2 linked regions of the Caballeronia sp. LZ062 genome follow. The protein of the gene in region 1 interacts with the protein of each later gene in a pairwise test. Links are inferred from orthologs where the notes say so. Each region holds a gene or a part of one and is shown in the gene's direction. Other genes may lie near its edges. The genes, in order: P9239_RS04880 and purT.

Evidence for each region.
Region 2: the proteins of P9239_RS04880 (region 1) and purT interact in binary tests that used the Escherichia coli proteins (3 or more experiments, as listed by UniProt). The link is inferred for Caballeronia sp. LZ062 from one-to-one orthologs.

Annotation. Positions count from the first base shown.
Region 1 is NZ_JARTWB010000001.1:1,060,540-1,063,768, forward strand. The notes cover bases 30-2,941. They hold P9239_RS04880 (farnesyl diphosphate synthase), read left to right. Parts: upstream 30-997; coding sequence 998-1,885; downstream 1,886-2,941. Other genes in these bases: P9239_RS04870 (aromatic ring-hydroxylating dioxygenase subunit alpha), read right to left, coding at 30-363; P9239_RS04875 (exodeoxyribonuclease VII small subunit), read left to right, coding at 684-1,001; dxs (1-deoxy-D-xylulose-5-phosphate synthase), read left to right, coding at 1,975-2,941. Outside these bases: more of P9239_RS04870, read right to left, coding at 1-29; more of dxs, read left to right, coding at 2,942-3,229.
Region 2 is NZ_JARTWB010000002.1:1,619,865-1,623,171, reverse strand. The notes cover bases 28-3,017. They hold purT (formate-dependent phosphoribosylglycinamide formyltransferase), read left to right. Parts: upstream 28-893; coding sequence 894-2,141; downstream 2,142-3,017. Other genes in these bases: P9239_RS13630 (MliC family protein), read left to right, coding at 2,379-2,768; P9239_RS13635 (DUF6726 family protein), read left to right, coding at 2,182-2,352; P9239_RS13645 (hypothetical protein), read left to right, coding at 557-904; P9239_RS13650 (META domain-containing protein), read right to left, coding at 63-611. Also shown: P9239_RS13625 (DEAD/DEAH box helicase), read left to right, coding at 3,232-3,307. UniProt on the Escherichia coli protein: Involved in the de novo purine biosynthesis. Catalyzes the transfer of formate to 5-phospho-ribosyl-glycinamide (GAR), producing 5-phospho-ribosyl-N-formylglycinamide (FGAR). Formate is provided by PurU via hydrolysis of 10-formyl-tetrahydrofolate.

The DNA of each region.
Region 1 (3,229 bases):
CGCGAAATGCGGCGCGCCCAGTAACTGACCGCTCAGATCGTACGTCCAGCGATGCAGCGGGCAGACGATGTTGTCCGCGCTGCCGCGCCCGTTCAGCATGATCGCCTGACGGTGACGGCACACGTTCGACAGCAGCTCGATGTCGTTTTGCTGGTTGCGGACGAGCACGCGCCCTTCGCCCTCGCCCGGAAGCGCGAAATAGTTCCCCGCTTCGGGGACCATGAGTTCGTGCCCGATATAGCGTGGACCTTGCTTGAAAAGTATGTCGAGTTCGCGCGTAAGAAGCGCTTCGTCAAAGTAAGCCGTGACTGGCAGTTGACTATGAACAGCCTTCAACTGCAATGCATTGCTCAGATTGGACATTCCCACTCCCGATGAAGACGTGAAAGCAGTGAACAACCCAACCATCGAAGATTCGATTTAGGGAGCCCGCGATTATACCGAAATCCGCCTCGCTGGGGCGCATAAGGTCTTGATTTGGGTATAAATTGTCGTCAGAGTTCCGACAAAAGCGCATTTCGCAGACATTGCGCAAGCCCCGTTCCCCGTGCTTTCGCCGCCGCAGCGCATAGCTGGGGACGGCGCGCGCCGATGCAGCACGCGCACGGGATGCGGGTCGAAAAATTAGCTTTTGCCGTAGAATGTGCGACTTGGTTCCAATTTTCACCGCACATCCACGATTCATGGCGAAGACCGCAGAAGACGCAACAAGCGAAGAAGCCCGCGCCGATGCGCCGGGCGCGGACGCCTCGCCGCCTCCGCAGAATTACGAAGCGGCGCTGGCCGAACTCGAATCGCTCGTCGCGCGCATGGAAGAGGGCGCGCTCAGCCTCGAGGAATCGCTTGCGGCGTACCGCCGAGGGGCGGCGCTTGTAGGCTTTTGCCAACAGCAGCTCGAAAAAGTCGAGCAGCAGGTGCGCGTGCTCGACGGCGAGACGCTCAAACCGCTGCCTGGCGACGTTCAGCGCGCGACGAACGACAACGGGGACGACGACCTATGACTTTCGAACAATGGATGCGCGGCACGCTCGACCGCGTCGAAACCGCGCTCGAGCACTATCTTCCCGGCACGGACATCGCGCCGGCGCGTCTGCACGAAGCCATGCGCTATGCCGTGCTCGGCGGCGGCAAGCGCGTGCGTCCGCTTTTGGTTCACGCGGCCGGCGAACTCACGGGCGCGCGGCCGCAGGCCGTCGAAGCCGCGAGCGCCGCGCTGGAAATGATCCACGTCTATTCGCTCGTGCACGACGACATGCCCGCGATGGACGACGACGCCCTGCGTCGCGGCAAGCCCACGGTACACATTCAATATGACGAAGCGACGGCGCTGCTCGTCGGCGACGCGCTTCAGTCGCAGGCGTTCATTGCGCTGACGGCAGAGGGCAATGGTCTGTCGGATCGCCAGCAGGCTGCGCTCGTGCGCGAACTGGCGGTCGCGAGCGGCTCGGTCGGCATGGCCGGCGGGCAGGCCATCGACCTCGAAAGCGTCGGGCGCAAGCTGTCGCGGCCCGAACTGGAAACCATGCATCGCAAGAAGACGGGCGCGCTGTTGCGCGCGTCGGTGCGCATGGGCGCGCTTGCAGGCGACGAGCTGGGCGCGGACGTGCTCGCCGCGCTCGATCAATACGCCGCCGCCGTCGGGCTCGCGTTTCAGGTCGTCGACGACATCCTCGATGTCACGGCGGACTCCGCGACGCTCGGCAAAACCGCCGGGAAGGACGCGCAGCACGACAAGCCGACCTACGTGTCGATCATCGGTCTCGATGCGTCGCGCGAACTCGCGGCACAGCTTGGCCGCGACGCGCACGCCGCCATCCAGCCGTTCGGCGCGCGCGCCCAGCGCCTCGCCGAACTCGCCGACCTGGTCGTGAACCGGGCGCACTAATTGTTGAACGCGTGACGAAGCCCACGGCGCGAAAGGTCAAAGTCAATCGTGCCGAACGAATCACGCCAGTTTTCCTAAATGGGACGACGATGTACGACTTGCTGAAAACAATCGACGATCCGGCCGATCTGCGTGCCCTCGATCGACGCCAACTGCAGCCGCTTGCCGACGAACTGCGGGCCTACGTGCTCGACAGCGTGTCGCAGACGGGCGGCCATCTGTCGTCCAACCTCGGCACGGTCGAGCTGACGATCGCGCTGCATTATGTGTTCGATACGCCGAACGACCGCATCGTCTGGGACGTCGGTCATCAGACGTATCCGCATAAGATCCTGACCGGACGCCGCGACCGGATGCCGACGCTGCGCCAGCTGAACGGCATATCGGGCTTTCCGCGCCGTAGCGAATCCGAATACGACACCTTCGGCACTGCGCATTCGAGCACGTCGATTTCGGCCGCGCTCGGCATGGCCGTCGCGAACAAGCTGCAAGGCGACAACCGCTATTCCATCGCCGTGATCGGCGACGGCGCGATGACTGCCGGCATGGCGTTCGAGGCAATGAACAACGCGGGCGTTGCCGACGACGTGCCGCTGCTTGTCATCCTCAACGACAATGACATGTCGATTTCGCCGCCGGTCGGCGCGCTGAACCGCCATCTCGCGCGTCTGATGTCGGGCCGCTTCTATGCCGCCGCGCGCGCAGGCGTGGAGCGCGTGCTGCGCGCCGCGCCGCCGGTGCTCGACCTCGCGCGCAAACTCGAAGAGCACGCGAAGGGCATGATCGTGCCGGCCACGCTTTTCGAAGAGTTCGGCTTCAACTACATCGGCCCGATCGACGGGCACGATCTCGATTCGCTCATTCCGACGCTGCAGAACATCAAGGAACTGCGCGGCCCGCAATTCCTGCACGTCGTCACGAAGAAAGGTCAGGGCTATAAGCTCGCGGAAGCCGACCCCGTGCTCTATCACGGTCCCGGCAAGTTCAATCCGGCCGAAGGCATCAAGCCCTCGACCGCACCGTCGAAGAAAACCTACACGCAGGTTTTCGGCGAATGGCTCTGCGACGCCGCCGCGCAGGATTCGCGCGTGGTCGGCATCACGCCGGCCATGCGCGAAGGCTCGGGCATGGTCGAGTTCGAGAAGCGCTTCCCGGACCGTTACTTCGATGTCGGCATCGCCGAGCAGCACGCCGTCACGTTCGCGGGCGGGCTGGCTGCGGACGGCATGAAGCCGGTCGTCGCTATCTATTCGACATTCCTGCAACGCGCCTACGACCAGTTGATTCACGACGTCGCGTTGCAGAATCTGCCGGTCGTTTTTGCAATCGACCGCGCGGGTCTCG
Region 2 (3,307 bases), on another replicon or contig:
CGTAAGCGCGCAACACTTCGCGTTCGATGTGTCCCGCGCGAGCCGGGCGCGGCAACGGCGTGTCATTCAGCGCGCTGCGCGAAGACGAGCACGGCGCCGTTATCGAGCGTCAACTCGAGCGTTTGCGGCGGATTCATCTGCACGCCGCTCTTCGACACATGAGCCAGCGCGTCGAGATAAGGCTGCTCCGCGGCGCCGCCTACACTCGATGGACAGGCCATGCGCGTGCCGGCGAGCGAGCCGAAGCTCAGCTTGCCGTCCTTGAGGTCATACGTGCTGGTGTACCGGTTGCAGCCCGAAAACCCGCTCGCACGCCGGCGGCCGCTCTCTGTCGAAAGATCGAGCGTGATCGGCTGACTGGCCACCGCGCGGCCCGGCAGGGCGTGCGGCTGGCCGTTCGCCTCCGTCCAGTTCGTCAGTTCCCAATGCGTGTCGTCGAGCAACTGCGTTGCGGCAGGATTGTAAGGATCGGTGGGCGGCGCGCTCGCGTCCGAATGCTTCGGCATGGCACACCCGCTGATGACACTGGCTACCGAAACTGCGACGCTCGCGCACAGTGCGAGGCCTGCCCGCGAGCGTAAAGAAGAAGCGCGACGAAGAAGCGAAGACATCGATCGATCCGGAACTGGCGAAAGCCGTAAGGGTACCGCAGGCGTCGTACGGTTTGTCCAGCGTTGAGATGCAACAAATCATTCGCCGCGCGGAAGGCTCGAAAGAAGCGCGGGAATTTGCCGCCCGGGCACGAGTCCATATCGCTTGTCAATATGCCGAACGGCAGAGCGTTCACGCCCGGCGCTGCGTGTTAACATCGCCGCCAATCATTGCAATCAATCGGTTTTTAGCGCGTGAAAGGCGCCAGGCCGACGCACAACCGAATCGATTCTGGAGCACGCATGCAGACTGACCAACCCGGCGCGAACGCAGCGCAGGACATCGCCTCGCGCATCGGCACGCCGCTTTCTTCCGGCGCCACGCGCGTCATGCTGCTCGGCGCGGGCGAACTCGGCAAGGAAGTGATCATTGCGCTTCAGCGGCTGGGCGTCGAGGTCATCGCGGTCGACCGTTACGCGAACGCGCCTGGGCATCCGGTCGCGCACCGCGCGCATGTGATCGACATGACCGACCCGGCCGCGTTACGCGCGCTCGTTGAAAGCGAGAAGCCGCATCTGATCGTGCCTGAGATCGAGGCGATCGCCACCGATGCCCTCGCCGAAATCGAGGCGTCCGGCATGGCGACCGTCATTCCGACAGCGCGCGCCACGCAACTCACGATGAATCGCGAAGGCATTCGCCGGCTGGCCGCCGAGACGCTCGGTTTGCCCACATCGCCTTATGCGTTCGCGCAATCGCTCGACGAGATGAAGGCAGCGATCGCGAAGATCGGCTTTCCGTGCGTCGTGAAGCCCGTCATGTCGTCGTCGGGGAAAGGGCAGTCGGTATTGCGCAGCGACGCGGACATTGAGCCGGCGTGGACGTACGCGCTGGCCGGCGGGCGCGTCAATCACGGCCGGGTGATCGTGGAAGGCTTCATCGACTTCGAGTACGAAATCACGCAGCTCACGGTGCGTGCGGCCGATCCCGAGACCGGCGCGACGCAGACTTACTTTTGCGAGCCGATCGGCCACGTTCAGGTGGCGGGAGATTACGTCGAGTCGTGGCAGCCGCAAGCCATGAGCGCCGCCGCGCTCGCGAAAGCCCGCGACGTCGCCGCGAAGGTGACGACGGCGCTCGGCGGGCGCGGCCTCTTCGGCGTGGAACTCTTCGTGCGCGGCGACGACGTATGGTTTTCCGAAGTCAGCCCGCGTCCGCATGACACGGGTCTCGTCACGCTCGCGACGCAGCGTTTCTCCGAATTCGAGCTTCACGCGCGCGCCATTCTCGGCTTGCCGGTGGATACGTCGCTGAGCACGCCGGGCGCGTCGGCGGTCATTTACGGCGGTCTCGACGAAGCCGGGATCGCGTTCGAAGGCGTCCGCGAGGCGCTTGCCGTGCCGGGCGCAGACCTGCGGCTTTTCGGCAAGCCGGAGAGCTTCGCGAAGCGCCGGATGGGAGTCGCGGTGGCGACGGGCGCCGATACGGACGAGGCGCGCGAACGGGCGAAGCTGGCGGCGTCGAAGGTACGGCCGGTTTCGACGAACTGAGACGCGCCTCGCGCTTGGCGCAGGTAACAGGAGCAAGACATTGAAACGCTTATTGTTTGTCGCGCTGGTCGCGGGATGCGTCGGGCTTTCTGGCTGCGGGCTCGCTGCCGCGCCGTGCCGGATCGCATCGGCGGGCTTGAAAATCGTGCCGGTCGTCGGCCATGTCGCCGCAGCGCCGACCGACGCGTGTGCCGATGTCATCGACCCTTGACCGGCTAGCGCCGCCAGCATCAGACAATGAACAACGTAACGATGAACAAGCTCCTCGCATTCTTCGCCACTACGCTACTTGCAATGTGGGCGTTGGCTACGCCGTCCGCGCACGCGATGCCGCTAACCGTTCCGCAAATCCAGGCGGCATCGACGCACACCACGCGCTACGACTGCCGCGACGGCAAGAGCATCACGGTCCAGTACACGAACACGCGCAACCGGCAGAGCTTCGCGGCGCTGACTGTCGACGGGCGCAAGCTGCTCTTCGTCAACGTGATCGCTGGGTCGGGCGCAAAATACGCCGCCGATCAGTACGTCTGGTGGACCAAGGGCAAGCAAGCCAACCTCTACGACGAGATGGCCGCGAAAGATTCACCGCCGCTGCTCGCGGACTGCCAGGCGCGCGAGAAGTAGGGCGGAAGCGGGACGGCGGACGCGGCTGCGTGGACGTAGAGACTTGCGTCCGGGCCCTTTGGCATGCGGTGCTACAATGTGCGGCTTTCCCGCAGCGAAAGTGCCGCCGCCGCGACGGCGCTTCGCTTGCGCCAGGGCGGCCGCGCAGCGCCGCTGCCGGCGAACTTCTTTGCGCGCCGTGTCGTTGAAGCGTCATTGAAGCTGTGTTCCATCCAGGTATGAGTCGCGTTCGGCTGGAAGGCGGCGGGACGCAGGCGTCAGCCGCCCACGCCCGATGGCCGGCTGCGTTGCGAGCCGCGCGCCAAGGCACGCATCATGCGCACGAATAGCGCGCAACCTCTTGCAAGTGCGTCGCGGGTCATTCCGCGTCACCGAAACACACACGCGTGATCGGCGAAATCGTTCACGATCGTTCACGCGCGCCGCATCGAGCGGTTTTTTAGCGAAAGCCAAGATAGTCACCATGTCTGATTCCGTCGCACCGAACACGTCCAACGAAGAAGCCACGGCCGCACCGACCTTCGACCAGTTCGGCTTGT